DNA from 2 places in the Amycolatopsis halotolerans genome. Region 2 is predicted to be linked to the other one. Evidence: riboswitches for the same ligand, from Rfam matches in the RefSeq annotation. Region 2 holds a riboswitch; the other holds the start of a gene.
The links. A riboswitch is a leader RNA that binds a small molecule or an ion and turns the genes downstream of it on or off. The one in region 2 is predicted to bind thiamine pyrophosphate.

Region 1 (7,278 bases), on a different contig from region 2:
TTGCGCGCCTGCATCGCGCACACTTCCTCGATCACCCGGCAGAAGCCGCGCCACGGGTCGGGGTCGGCGAGCGCCTCGTCGAGCATCCCCGCGCATTCGGCCATCGGCTCGGCGAAGGCTTCGGCGACCAGGTCGTCCTTGGTCGGGAAATGGCGGTACACCGTGGCCACGCCGAGACCCGCGCGGCGCGCGAGTTCGCTCATCGACACGTCCAGGCCCTCGGTCTCGAAGGTGCGCTTCGCGACGTCGAGAATCCGCGCACGATTGTGGGCGGCGTCGGTGCGCAACCGAGTCGGTTTTTCCGGCACTCTCTCACTTTACGCGAATCGGAAGACCCTTTCCACTTTCCGTGCTAGAAGTGGAACATGCCTTCCACTTCGATGCGAGCCATCACCTACGACCGCTACGGACCGCCGGAAGTCCTGCGCGAGACCACTGTCCCGACACCGGTGCCCGGCCCCGGCGAAGTCCTCGTCCGGGTGCGCGCGCTCTCGGTCAACGGCGGCGAACTCTCCATGCGGTCCGGGAAGCTGCTTCCGTTCAGCGGCAAGCGTTTCCCCAAGCGGATCGGCGTGGACCTGGTCGGCGAGGTGGCGGAACCCGGAACGAGCCGGTTCGCCGTCGGCGACCTCGTCTGGGGCGGCGGGCGGCGGATGGGCACCGCCGCCGAGTACTACGTGATGGCCGCCGATCGGCTGGACCACGTGCCTGCCGGGCTGGATCCCGCGCAAGCCGCGTCGCTGGCGGTGGGTGTCACCGCGATTACCGCGCTGCGCGACAAAGCCCATCTGAAGCCGGGCGAACGCCTGCTGATCCGCGGCGCGACGGGCGGAGTCGGTTTTGTGGCGACGCAGCTCGGCAAAGCCATGGGCGCACACGTGACCGGGCTGACGAGCGCCAAGAACCTAGAACTGGCAAGGGAACTCGGGGCGGATGTCGCGCTCGATTACCGCGATCCTGGTAACCTGGGAAGGTTCGACGTCATTCTCGACACCGTCGGCCGCGACCTCGACGCGTTCCGGCGGCTGCTGACCCCGCGCGGACGGATGGTCGCGATCGCGTTCGACCTCGACCGTCCGGTCCGCACACTGGGTTACGTGGCGGCGAACTCGCTGCGCCCGAACCGGTGGGTGCGCGGTTTCAGCGGGAACCCCAAGGCGGATCTGCTCGCTGATCTGAGCCGGTGGGTGAATGCCGGGTTGGTGCGACCGTTGGTGGACCGGGTGTTTCCGTTGGCGGACATCGCCGAGGCACACCGCACGCTGGAAAACGGCGGTGTGCGCGGCAAAATCGTCGTCGAGGTGTAGGTCAGCGAGGCGGACTGGACGCCTGCGCCCAAAACCGCTGCGGCACCCGGCCCGCGCCGCGCGCCAAATACCCGGCCTCCACCGCACTCCGCATCGCCAACGCCATCCGTTCCGGATCCGCCGCCCGGGTCACCGCCGTTGACAGAAGCACTGCCGAGCAGCCGAGCTCCATCGCCAGCGTCGCGTCCGACGCGGTACCGATCCCCGCGTCCAGCACGATCGGCACCGACGCGCGCGAGACGATCAGTTCGATGTTGTGCGGGTTCCGGATGCCCAGCCCGGTGCCGATCGGGGCGCCGAGCGGCATCACCGCGGAGCAGCCCGCCTCCTCCAGACGGAGGGCGAGGACCGGGTCGTCGTTGGTGTACGCGAAGACCGTGAATCCGTCCGCCACCAGGCGTTCGGCGGCTTCGAGGGTTTCCAGTGGATCGGGCAGCAGCGTCCGGTCGTCGGCGTGCACCTCGAGTTTGATCAGGTTCGTTTCCAGCGCCTCGCGGGCCAGCTGGGCGGTGAGCACGGCTTCGGCCGCCGTCCGGCAGCCCGCGGTGTTGGGCAGCAGCTCGATGTCCAAGCGCCGCAGCAACTCCAGTACGCCGGAGCCGCCCTCGGCGTCGGCGCGGCGCATCGCCACCGTGGTGAGCTGGGTGCCCGACGCGACCAGCGCTCGTTCCAGCACCTCGAGATTCGCCGCGCCACCGGTGCCGATGATCAATCGCGACGACAGCTTGTGTTCGCCGATGATCAGGTCGTCCATGCTCAACCTCCTTGAACCGCGGTCAGCACTTCGAGCTGCGCGCCCTTCGGCACGACCGCTTCTTCCCATTCGCCACGCCGCACGACCTCGCCGTTGACCGCGACGGCCACGCCCCGGCGTTCCGCTCCCAGCGCGTCGAGGACCGCGGAAACGGTGCTGTCGTCGGGGAATTCCCGCCATTCGCCGTTGACCTTGATCTCCATCAGACTCGCTCCTTCTCGACCAGCCGGGCGGGCGTCGCCGCGGCGACCTCCGGCGACGGGGCTTCGCCAGCAAGCCACGCGACCACGGCGTCCGCCGTCGCGGGTGCCATCAGCAAACCGTTGCGGTGATGCCCTGTCGCCGCGTACACGCCTTCGCTCACTTCGCCGATGTACGGCAAAGCGTCGCGGCTCGCGGCACGCAGTCCGGCTGCGACTTCCACCAGCTCGTACTCCGTGATGCCGGGCAGAATCCGCTCCGCGTTCTCCAGCAGCTCGCGTACGCCGCGCGCGGTGACAGCTTGGTCGAAACCCGCTTCGTACTGCGTCGCGCCAAGGACCAGTTCGCCGTCTTCTCGCGGTACCAGATAGATCGGCCGTCCCTCGACCATCGCGCGCACTGTGTACGGCGGAGGCGGCAGACAGCCCCGACGTGGACGCAGTCGCAGAATCTCGCCCTTCAGCGGGCGTACGGCGTGCTCCAGCAACGGATGCACCTGCCCGGTCCAAGCACCGGCGGCAAGGATCACCGGGCCGGACACTTCGGAGAGGCTCTCGAGCCGCTCACGACGGAACTCGACCCCACGCTTCGTAGCCGCTTCGCTCAGCGCTGTAAGCAGTTTCCGGTTGTCCACGGCTAAATCGCCCGGCACATGCAGGCCGCTGCGAACCGCGCCGAGGCCCGGCGCGAGCCGCTTCGCCTCGCGCCCGGTGAGCGTCTCGACGTCGCGGCCGAGCGAACGCAGGTACCCGGCGAGGATGTCGAGGTGCCCGGCGTCGGCGCTGTCGAACCCGACGACGATCGTGCCGTGCTCGGCCAGCCCTGGATCGGTCCCTTCGGCGGCGAGCTCCCGCGCGAAGCTGGGCCAGCGCCGCAGCGACGCTTCCCCCAGGCTGAGCACGGCTTCCTCGCCCGGCCACGCCTCAGTGACCGGGGCGAGCATCCCGCCGGCCAGCCAGGACGCGCCGCCGTGCACGGGATCCGGGTCGACGACCGTGACGCGCCATCCACGGGCGGCCGCGCGCCAGGCCGCGGACAGCCCGATGACGCCGCCGCCGACGACAGTGACGGTTGTGGTGCTGGTGTTCACAGTGGAATCACGCTCCCTGCGCCGGCATGACCCGGATCAGGTTCCACGGTCGGAGCGGCAGCTCCCTCTCAGCCCGTGCCTCGGGCTCCCGTGCGGACTCCCACACCGTAGCGCGCGGGTAACGTCACCGCCATGCCTGCCTTGACCGGAGACCAAATTCGCACCCGTCTCGCCGACGCCCGGCTGTACTTGTGCACCGACGCGCGCGCTTCTCGTGGAGACCTCGCGGAGTTCGCTGACGCTGCGTTGGCCGGGGGCGTTGACATCGTGCAGCTGCGGGACAAGACCGGCGGTGCGCCGCTGGAGGCCAAGCAGGAGATCGCGGCGCTGGAGGTGCTGGCGGAGGCTTGTGCGCGGCACGGGGCGTTGCTGTCGGTGAATGACCGGGCGGACGTGGCGCTGGCCGTGGGCGCGGACGTCTTGCACTTGGGACAGGACGACATCCCGGTCTCGCTGGCGCGCCGCGTCCTTGGCGACGACGTGGTGATCGGCCGTTCCACCCATTCGGAGCAGCAGGCCGCCGCGGCCGCCGCGGAGACCGGCGTGGACTACTTCTGCACCGGCCCGTGCTGGCCCACCCCGACGAAACCCGGCCGGTTCGCGCCGGGGCTGGGCTTGGTCCGATCCACCTCGGCTCTCGGGACGGAGCGGCCCTGGTTCGCGATCGGCGGGATCGACGAGGCTCGGTTGCCGGAGGTGCTGGAGGCCGGGGCTTCTCGGGTGGTGGTCGTTCGGGCGATTACCGAGGCGGAGGATCCGAAGGCGGCCGCGGAAGGGCTGAAGGCGCGGCTTTCGTAGAGGGCCGTGAGGGGAACCCTGAGGGACTCAGAGTCCGTGAAGGTTCCCCTCACGGATCGCCGCGGGGAGCTACTCGCCCCCGTTTGACGGGACTGCGGGGGCGGTCGGCGTCTGGCTGGTGGCGGGGGCCTGCGAACTCGTGCTCGGGTTCGAGGAGGTGGACGGCGGGCGCGTCTGCTGCGTCGGCTGCTGCGAGGACGGCGGAGCACTCGGCGTCGTGGTCGGAGTGGACGTCGGATTGTTCTGCTTCGACTCGCCGGGCGGGGGCGTCTGCGGTGCGGTACTCGGCGTGTTGTCCGGGTGATCATCCCGCTGCTGGCTGGTATCCGGCTGCCGAGGAATCAACCCGGTCGACACGTTGCCCTTGGTAGTCAAGTCCAGACCGACCAGAACAATCAACGCGACAACGAACGCAGCGACGCTCGACGCGATGATCAACGGCCACCGCATCTTCCGCAGCTTCTCGCCCAGGCTGTCGGACTTCTCCGGTTCAGTCGGCTTCAGTTCGGACAACCGAACTGTAGGCATGTTCGCTAAATCGGCCGGGAGATACACCGTTGGCGCATCGCCAGGGCCAGCCGACGCGACGTCCTCAACCGGCACCCGCACCGGAGCGAGCCCGGCCCGGCTGCGTCGTGCGGCCGTCTCCATCGCCTTCCGCGCGGCATCACGAGTTCGCTGCAGGGAACGCAGATACAACTCGCCGCCGACCGTGCTGACCACGCTGGCCACCCCGGCGCCGATGACTGTTCCCGCGACCCCCAGCGTCGAACCCAGCAACGCGGCGGTGACCGCCGCCAGCGCCGCGGCGAGCACCGAGGTCGTCCGGAGTTTCTTCTTGTCCTCCGCGGTTTCCTTCTGCTCCTCGCTCATGATTCCGATCTGATCGTTCCCGGCCGTGTCCTGTTTCTTCAACGGTTAAGTCGCTTGAGACGCTCCCTTCGTTGCCCAGGCGTGAGGGACGCCACGTTGACTGTCCAAAATGGATAGACTAAAGCTCACACTTTCCTGACATACTCGCCGCATGCACCTCGTGACGATCTCCGACATCGAAACCGCGGCCGAGCGGGTGAAGGGCACCGCGGTGCACACTCCGCTGCTGCGCCAGCTCTGGGTTCCCGGCGAGTTCTGGGTGAAACCCGAGAGCCTGCAACCGATCGGCGCGTTCAAGATCCGCGGCGCGTACAACGCGATCGCCGCACTCACCGACGCCGAACGGAAACGCGGCGTGGTCGCGTATTCAAGCGGCAACCATGCGCAAGCGGTCGCCTACGCCGCGCGCGAATTCGGGATTCCCGCGGTGATCGTGGTGCCGGACGTCACTCCGCGGCTGAAGGTCGAAGCCACCCTCCGCTGGGGTGCGGAAGTCCGCGAAGTGCCGATCGCGGAACGGGAATCGGCGGCGCTCGCGCTCGCGGAGGAACGCGGTCTCACGCTGATCCCGCCGTTCGACCACCCGGACATCATCGCCGGGCAGGGCACGGTCGGCCTGGAAATCGCCGAGGACCTGCCGGACGTCGAGACCGTGCTGGTCCCGGTCAGCGGCGGCGGCTTCGCTTCCGGCGTCGGCACCGCCATCAAGGCGAAGTGCCCGAACGCGAAGGTCTACGGCGTCGAACCGGAACTGGCCGCCGACACCGCGGCCAGCCTCGCCGCGGGCGAGATCGTGGACTGGCCCATCGCCGAACGCGCCCGCACCATCGCGGACGGTCTGCGGGCGCAACCGTCCGAGCTCACGTTCGCGCATCTGCGGCACGTCCTGGACGGCGTGATCACCGTGACCGAGGACGAAATCCGCGACACCGTCCGTGCGCTGGCCCAGCAGGGCCGTCTAGTGACGGAGCCCAGCGGGGCCACTGCCCCGGCCGCTTACCTGCACCACGCGGACGAACTGCCCGGCGGTCGCACAGTCGCGATCGTCTCCGGCGGGAACATCGATCCGGCGATGCTGGCCGAACTGCTCGCCTAGGCCCGAGCGCCCCAACGCCACATTGGGTGCGTCTGACGCACCCAATGTGGCGTTCGGTGCGTCCCACGCACCCAACGCCACATTGGGGCGCTTAACGGGACCGCTGCGGTCACCAGTTGACGGTCTGGCCTTGGCGGTCCAGATAGTGCAGCCCGCCCTTGCCTGCCCAAGCCTCGATCGTGTCGGCGACGCCGGGGATGCTCTCGTCGATAGTCAGCCGGGCACCCGGCCCGCCCAGGTCCGTCTTCACCCAGCCGGGCGCCATGAGCAGCAGGGTGCGCGGGTCGTCGGCGTGCCGGGCGGCGAAGCTGCGCATGAGCTGGTTGAGCGCGGACTTGCTCGCCCGGTAGACCTCGAAGCCGCCCTTGGTGTTGTCGGCGACGCTGCCCTGGCCCGACGACATCACGCCGATGGTGCCCGTCGCGGGGACCAGGTCCCGCAGAGCCTCGACGACGCGCATCGGGCTCAGCGCGTTGGTCACCATGACCTGGGCGAAGTCCTCGGTGGACACGTCGGCGAAGGTCGCCGAGGGGTCGGTCGTGTAGTTGGTTCCGGCGTTGACGAACAGCAGGTCGAACGCCGATCCGGCCAGCCGTTCGCGCAGCGCCGCGACTTGATCGGGCACCGCGATGTCGACGGTCTCCACCGCGAGCCCGGCCAGCTCGTGCAGCGGGGAGGGCGCCCGCTCGGTCGCGGTGACCTGCCAGCCGCGGCCGAGGAACTCGGCGGCCAGCGCGTAGCCCAGCCCCCGCGAGGCCCCGATGATCAGCGCGCTCTTGGCTTCGGTCATGACCGCCTCCTTAGCTATCAATTGATAGCTAACCTACACTGCCAGGGAGATACCTGTCAAAAGATAGCTATGCTGACCGGGTGAAAGACGACCAGCTTTTCGAGCTCGCCGACCTGATCCTCGCGGTGGCCCGGCACATCAACGCCGCCAAGGAGGCCAACGCCGAGTCGGGGACGCCGCTGGAAGGCGCGGTGATGCGGTTCGTCGACCGGCACCCGGGAACCACGGTCAACGCCGCGGCCGAGGCGACCCAGATGATCTCCAGCAACGTCAGCCGGGCCGTCCGGGGCCTGGAAACCAAGGGGCTGCTGCGCCGGGAAGCCGACCCCGACGACGCCCGCCGGGTACGCCTCTACCCCACCGAAAAGG
Region 2 (7,278 bases):
TCCTCGCCGACCTGCAGACGCTCGAGAAGGCGCTGCCGCGGCTGGAGAAAGAGGCGCGCACCAAGAAGGAAGCGCGGCCGGCGCTCGAAAACGCCCAGAAGGCCAAGGAAATCCTCGACTCCGGGCGCACGCTGTTCCAGGCGCAGAAGGACATCGACGGCGAGGCGCTGCGCGAGCTGAGCCTGCTGACCACGAAGCCGTTCCTGTACGTCTTCAACGCCGACGAGGCCGTGCTCACCGACGACGCGCGCCGCGAGGAGCTGACGAAGCTCGTCGCGCCGGCGGACGCGGTGTTCCTCGACGCGAAGGTCGAAGCCGAACTTCTGGAGCTGGACGACGAGGAGTCCGTGCGCGAACTGCTGGAGTCCGTCGGCCAGCTGGAGCCGGGCCTGAACGCCCTGGCCCGCGCCGGTTTCCACACGCTCGGCCTGCAGACCTACCTCACGGCAGGCCCGAAGGAATCCCGTGCCTGGACGATCCCGCAGGGCGCGACCGCCCCGCAGGCCGCAGGCGTCATCCACACGGACTTCGAACGCGGCTTCATCAAGGCGGAGATCGTGTCGTTCGCGGACCTCGTCGACGCGGGCTCGATGGCGGCCGCGCGTTCGGCGGGCAAGGTCCGCATGGAAGGCAAGGACTACGTGATGACGGACGGCGACGTCGTGGAGTTCCGCTTCAACGTCTGACCGGTTTCGCGGCTGGCTTCCCCGGTCTTCGACCGATTGCCGGGGAAGCTGGAGCACGGTGAAAATCCGTCCGGAACGCTGCGGTAAGCCCGTTTGTCGGTCCTAGTTCGTATGATCCGCCTATGCCCGTGCTCTTCACACCCTCCTTGCCGGATCGCGAGGACGGGGGTCGCCTCGGTGGTGCGCCGCCGGTGGCGATTGAGGCGCATCCGCTTCTCGAGACACACCGCTATCTGCTGACTATCCCCACAGCGCCCGACAGCGAGATTTCGGTCCTGCTGCGCAACGGATTCGGCATCGGCGACAGCGACCTCGAATATCCGGACATGGCGATGCGCGCCCTGGTGCACGCGCCCGCACCCCGCGGCAAACGAACCAACCTGGGGTGGCCGGGGCTTCGTTCGGCGGCGCTCGTCGAGATGCCGGACGAGGAAGACTCGATCGCGCTGGTCCGGATCGCGGATGAACCGGTCCTGATCCAGAACGAACCCAGCTACGCCGACGCCGTGCGTGCCGATGGGCATCAGTTTCTGTTTCAGGTCAACGAAGAGGGCTGGCCGGTCGACGGGGAACTCGAGGACGTCATCGACGAGTACCTCTGGGGATACGGGTCGGTCTACTTCTATGGCACCCCGGGATCCGACGGGATTGTGCGCGAGGTTGTCGCGGGGTTCATCGACTTTTGAGCCTCGGCAGGACGGCGGACCTGCCGAGGCCGAAGACGCAAGTCAGTTCAGCTCGGCGACACTGGGCACCACCACGCCGTAAAGATCTCCGATAGTCGCCAAGGCGCTGTTATGCAGCTGCTCAGCACTAACCTCCCCAGCCGGAGCCAGCAACGGCCGGGTAGCGCAGGCATCGGCGACGACGGTCGGGTGGTTGCCGCGCAGGAAAGCCCCCTCGGTGGTGAACGTGACGCACATGTTGGTCATGAACCCGGCAATCACCACGTTCTTGTGCCCGGCCTCGTCAACCAGCGAGCCCAGGTCGGTGTTCACGAACGAGTTCGGCGCGCCCTTGACGACGACCGCCTCACCGTCGAGCGGGGCGACGTCTGGGTGGATGCTGCCGATCTCGGCGCGGATGTCGTACGGCGTGCCTTCGCCGCCGTCGTTGATTACGTGGATCACGGTTGTTCCGGCGGCGCGGGCCTTGGCGAGCAAGTCTTGAGCCGCGGTCAGCGCCGGACGCCAGCCGTCCAGTTCCATCACGCCGCGGGTGTAGGTGTTCTGGTAGTCGACCATGATCAGCGTCGCGTCGGCCAGTGTCGCCGGGGTCTGGTCGAGACCGTTCAGCTCCCGCAGCGTTTTCCTTGCCATGGTGGGGGTTTCCTCTCGTTTCCGGTTCGCACGATCGACGCTAGACTCGGCAGTGGATGTCGGCAATGACATGCAAGACGCAGAAACCGACATGAGGAGCGCGATGAAGGGGCTGCTGGTCGTCGTCCTGTTCGATCGGATCGACCTGCTCGACGTGACCGGGCCCGCTGAGGTGTTTTCCTTGCTGCAGCGGGAAATGGACCAGCCGACGGGGTACCGGGTGGTGCTCGCGGCCGGGACGATGGACCCGGTGACCACCTCTGCGGGGGTGCGGGTGTTGCCGGACGTGACCTTCGCGGAGTTGTCCGGGAAGGCGATTGACACGCTGATCGTGCCGGGGGCCGTGACGGCCGGGGAGAACGGGGAGATCGTCGCGCGATGTGACCCGGCGGTGGTCGCGGAGGTGCGGCGGCTGGCTGGGCGGACGCGTCGGGTGGCGTCCGTCTGCGTCGGAGCGCACATCCTCGCGGCGGCGGGGCTGCTCGACGGCAAGCGCGCCACCACGCACTGGTCGACGGCTCGACAGTTGGCTGCGGAGCATCCGGAGGTGACTGTCGACGCGGATCCGATCTTTATTCGCGACGGCAGGGTGTGGACCGGGGCTGGGCTGAGCGCTTGTCTTGATCTTGCGCTGGCGTTGGTGGCCGACGATTTCGGTCCGGAATTAGCGTCGAGGGTGGCTCGTCAGCTGGTGATGTTTTTGCGGCGGCCGGGTGGACAGAGTCAGTTCAGCGTGTCGTTGGAACCCGCGTCCGCGACTCGGCGCGTGGATGAGTTGCGGCACCACATCGCCGCACATCTGGCGGATCCGTTGACGGTCGCCGATCTCGCCGCGCATGCCCATGTGACGGATCGGCAGATCACGCGGGTTTTCAAGGCGGAGCTGGGGATGACACCCGCCGCCTACGTCGAGCACGCGCGGGTCGAGGCGGCGCGGCATCGGCTGGAGACGACTGACGAAACGTTATCGCGGATCGCTGGGGCTTGCGGATTCGGCACTGTTTCGACGTTGAATCGGTCTTTTCGGCGGACACTGAAGACGACTCCCAACGAATATCGGGAGCGGTTCCGCATTGGTTAGTTGAAGGGAGCCGCTATCCGAAGCTGTCGTTTGGGGCGATGGAGCGCGCGGGCCGGCAAGAGCGGCTAGCCGCTCGGTCCAAGTAGGCACTCTTCGTAGTCTCTGCTCGAAAACTAGCGCAGTAGGACCAATCGACTTGCGACGTCCGAGTGATCGCGCGGTGGAGACGCGAGTGGCAACCTAAAGTCGATCTGGGCAACGGGTTACTGCTGCTCCCGAGCCACATCCCAATTAGAGGTAGCCGAGGCGGAGGCGGGGCTGGGCATGGCGCAAAGCAAGGGGCAACAACGACGCGAGCGTGAGCGCCGAGCAGCCTTGCAAGCGCAGAAAGCTCAGGAGAGATTCATCGCTCAACAGCAGCGGGAAGCTGATCGTCAGCAGCGCGAGGCCAAGCGCGCCGAGGCGCAGGCGGATCGTGATCGCAAAGCGCAGTACCTCGCTGAGCGGGTCGCGGAAGCAGAAGAGCTCACGGCGGCGACCGCAGCAAGCTGTGAAAGGCTTGCAAGTGTCCTGCGCGCGGGCTTGACGCGTCGAACACCGCTCGACTTCCGTGGCATGCGCCTTGACTTCGTCGCTGAGGAATTGTCGGCGGGAAAACTGTCGGACGCGGAGCAGCCGCCGCTTTGGGAAGACTTTGCTCCGCCAGCGCCTGGTCTTCTGTCCCGTATGTTCGGTGGAGACGCTCGTTATAGCCAGGCGGCCCAGGAAGCTCGCCTCCGATTCGAGCAGGGGCAGGCAGCTCATCGGCAGCGGGAATCGCATCGTCTTGCCCAGCTCGAACAAAGCCGCAAGCGGCATGCGAACCGCGAGGAGGAGCGAAGGCGGCATGTCGATCAGCACAACGAACAGGTCGATGCGCTCCTGAAAGCATTCCGCCGCGGTGACCAGGCGGCTGTTGAACGTTGTCTCCGGCTGGCGTTGGAAGCGTCGCCAGTCCCAGACGGTGTTCCTCAGGAGGCAGAGGTCGGGTACCGGCCGGACAGCGGTCAGGTCCTGGTCGTTCGCGAGCTGCCGGACACGGAGGTGATCCCGACCGAAACGGTGTTCCGTTATGTCAAAGCGCGCGACACGATCGAGTCGACGCCGAGAAAACCTGCCGACGTGCGGCAGAGGTATGCCGACCTCATTGCTCAACTTGCGTTGCTCGTGCTGCGAGATACGTTCGCTGCGGCGCCGACTGGACTCGTCAGCGAGGTAACAGTGAACTGCCACCTTTCAACTACGGACCGGGCGACCGGTCAGGCGATCCGGCCATGTCTGCTCACTGTGTCGGCGTCCAGGGAGAAGTTCGACGAGTTGGTGCTCGACAAGCTGGAGCCGCGGCAGTGCCTCCGTCACCTGAATGCTCTGATGTCACCTCACCCGTATGACGTCGAACCTGTGAAGCCGATTTTCGATCCCGACTTGACGCGGTTTCGCCTCGTCGACGCCCACTCCGTAGCGGCGGGCTTGGATTCCCGCACAGTTCTGGTTGAGCAGACGCCGAACGAGTTCGAGCACCTCGTCCGTGAACTGTTCGAAGCGATGGGCATGAAGTCCTGGGTGACCCAAGCATCGCGCGATGACGGCCTCGACGCCATCGCGGTGAATCCAGACCCGGTCATGGGTGGTCTGGCGGTCATCCAGGCCAAACGCTATGTCAAGAGCGTTCCTGTCGAGGCCGTGAGGGCTCTCTGGGGCACGATGGAGGACAAGAAGGCGGGGACGGGCATCATGGTCACCACCTCGTACTACGGCAAGGCGGGTCATGATTTCGCGCAACGGAACGAACGCCTTCGGCTGATCGAAGGCCCAGAGCTGAAGCACCTGATCAAGGAATACCTCGGTCAAGATGTCATCGTCGGGGCGAAGGAGCCGCCCAAGAACCGTCGATGACGGGGATGTCGTTAATCCGGTGCCGAAGGTTCGAGTACTGACGCGCCCGAGGGCGGCGAGTAAGGGACCGACACCGTCGCGGGTGCCGGATACCTATCGGCCCAGCGGTCCACCATCCGGCTCCGGAACGCGGAGGTCCTTCTCGACAAGCTGTTCGCCTGCTACGAGCGGCTGCCGGAGAGCATTCGCCTGGACCTGCCGCTCAAGCAGGTCTGGATACTCGCCGAGAAAACCGGCTGACGCTCAGCCGAGCAGGCCGAGCACAATCATCGACAACAGGACGACAGCGGTCGAAAACACCGCGACCCACGTGCGCTGTGCGGCGGTGAGCTGGGCGGATGTGCTGTTCATGGCGAGTCCTAGCGGGGCGAGTGCCGATGATTCCGCTGGGATAGCGCCTTGATCTAGCTCACTGTTACCGCTTGTGATCAAGGTCACGCCGGTTGCGCGCGGTGTGCCACAGCACCCCGCCCGCGGCGGCCACCATCAGGCCGAACGAACCCATCCCTACCACGAGTGCCTGGACCATCCCGGCTCCTTCCGTCGCGTCTGTCCGGGAGACGCGCGAGGGGGCCGGTCGTTATGCCAGGGTTGCGGACGTCACACCTGGTCAGCGGGCTGCCAGCACCTCGTCGATCCGCCTGGCGAGTGCGAAATCGCGTTCGGTCAGGCCGCCTAGATAGTGGGTGCTGAGGCGGAAGGTCAGCGTGCGCCAGCGGATGTCGATGTCGGGATGGTGGTCGGCCTCCTCGGCGAGCACGGCCACCCGGTCCACCACCTCGATCGCCGCCGGGAAGGACGAAAGTTCGACTGTCCGCACGATGGTGTCGTCCTCGCGCCGCCACTCCGGAACGGTGCCGAGGGCCTGGTCCACCGCCGAGTCGTTCAATAGCTGAGTCATCACTCCATGGTGTCGGCTACGCTGCGGCATTGCCACGGGAGTCCGGTACGCCGGGCTGAGAGGCGGGCCTCGCACCCGCGACCGTTCGCACCTGGATCCGGATCATGCCGGCGTAGGGAGGCCGTATCGCTCTCCCTCATCCGGCGCAGTGCAGGAGGGGAAGAATGATGTCGCGGACCGTCCGCACGGTGGCCTGTCTCGCAGGGGTCTCGGTGCTCGCCAGCGCCTGCTCGCTCTCCAGCGGCGACTCCGGCGGGTCGTCCGCGAGCTCTGACCAGCAGACTCCGACCGTCACGCTGGTCACGCACGATTCGTTCGCCGCCCCGCAGGACGTGCTCGACGCCTTCCAGCGCCAGTCCGGGATCAAGCTCAAGATCCTCAAGTCCGGCGACGCCGGCGCGCTCACGAACAAGCTCGTGCTCACCAAGGGCAGCCCGATCGGCGACGTCGCGTACGGCGTCGACAACACCTTCGCCTCGCGCGCGCTCAGCGAGGGCGTCTTCCAGCCCTACACCAGCCCGGAGGCCGACCGCGGCCCGCAGCGCTACTCCGTCGACCCGCAGCACCGGCTGGCGGCGGTCGACCTCGGCGACGTCTGCGTCAACATCGACCCGGCCTACTTCGCGAGCAAGGGCCTCCCGGAGCCGAAGACCTACGACGACCTCGCCGACCCCAAGTACAAGGACCTGACCGTCGCGGAAAGCCCGGCTACCGCGTCGCCGGGGCTGGCTTTCCTGCTCGGCACGGTCGCGAAGTACGGCGAGAACGGCTGGCAGGGCTACTGGCAGAAGCTGAAGGACAACGGCCTCAAGACCGTCAGCGGCTGGGAGGAGGCCTACACCAAGGACTTCTCCGGCTCCTCGGGCAAGGGCCCGCGGCCGATCGTCGTGTCCTACGCCTCGTCGCCGGCCGCCGAGGTCGGCGAGGACGGCAAGCCGCGCACCAAGGCCCTGCTCGACACCTGCTTCCGCCAGGTCGAGTACGCGGGCGTGCTCACCAACGGCAAGCAGGTCCCGCAGGCCCAGAAGGTCGTCGACTTCCTGCTGTCGCAGCAGTTCCAGACGACGGTCGCGGCCAACATGTACGTCTACCCGGCGCGCCAGGGCGTCGAACTGCCCGCGGGCTGGGCCACCGCGGCGCCACAGCCGCAGACGCCGGCCACCATGCCCGCGGACAAGGTGCAGGCTGGCCGGGAGAAGTGGATCGGGGAATGGCGCTCGCTCATGGGCGCGTGATCCCCGCGCGCACCATCGGGCTCACGCTGCTCGGCTTGCTGCCGGTCGCGTTCCTGGTGGTGTTCTTCGCCTGGCCGGTCGTCGCGATCGTCGGCCGGGGGTTCTCCGCGGGCGGCGTCGACACCGTGCTCGGCGACCCGCAGACGTGGCGGCTCGCCGGGTTCACGTTGGCCAGCGCGGC

Region 1: another riboswitch for thiamine pyrophosphate. It lies ahead of thiO (glycine oxidase ThiO); the one in region 2 lies ahead of ACFORO_RS37375 (thiamine ABC transporter substrate-binding protein).

What each region holds. Positions count from the first base shown of each region.
Region 1 is NZ_JBHRWI010000020.1:548,820-556,097, reverse strand. It holds gene ACFORO_RS17725 (TetR/AcrR family transcriptional regulator) at 1-308, opposite strand, end outside; gene ACFORO_RS17720 (NAD(P)-dependent alcohol dehydrogenase) at 366-1,307, shown strand; gene thiG (thiazole synthase) at 1,309-2,061, opposite strand; gene thiS (sulfur carrier protein ThiS) at 2,064-2,264, opposite strand; gene thiO (glycine oxidase ThiO) at 2,264-3,352, opposite strand; TPP riboswitch at 3,349-3,454, opposite strand; gene thiE (thiamine phosphate synthase) at 3,485-4,150, shown strand; gene ACFORO_RS17695 (hypothetical protein) at 4,220-5,023, opposite strand; gene ACFORO_RS17690 (threonine ammonia-lyase) at 5,175-6,119, shown strand; gene ACFORO_RS17685 (SDR family NAD(P)-dependent oxidoreductase) at 6,229-6,909, opposite strand; gene ACFORO_RS17680 (MarR family winged helix-turn-helix transcriptional regulator) at 6,990-7,278, shown strand, end outside.
Region 2 is NZ_JBHRWI010000056.1:74,081-81,358, reverse strand. It holds gene ychF (redox-regulated ATPase YchF) at 1-686, shown strand, start outside; gene ACFORO_RS37400 (hypothetical protein) at 809-1,372, shown strand; gene ACFORO_RS37395 (cysteine hydrolase family protein) at 1,415-2,005, opposite strand; gene ACFORO_RS37390 (GlxA family transcriptional regulator) at 2,109-3,086, shown strand; gene ACFORO_RS37385 (restriction endonuclease) at 3,351-4,961, shown strand; gene ACFORO_RS37380 (4a-hydroxytetrahydrobiopterin dehydratase) at 5,572-5,862, opposite strand; TPP riboswitch at 5,887-5,998, shown strand; gene ACFORO_RS37375 (thiamine ABC transporter substrate-binding protein) at 6,030-7,097, shown strand; gene ACFORO_RS37370 (ABC transporter permease) at 7,073-7,278, shown strand, end outside.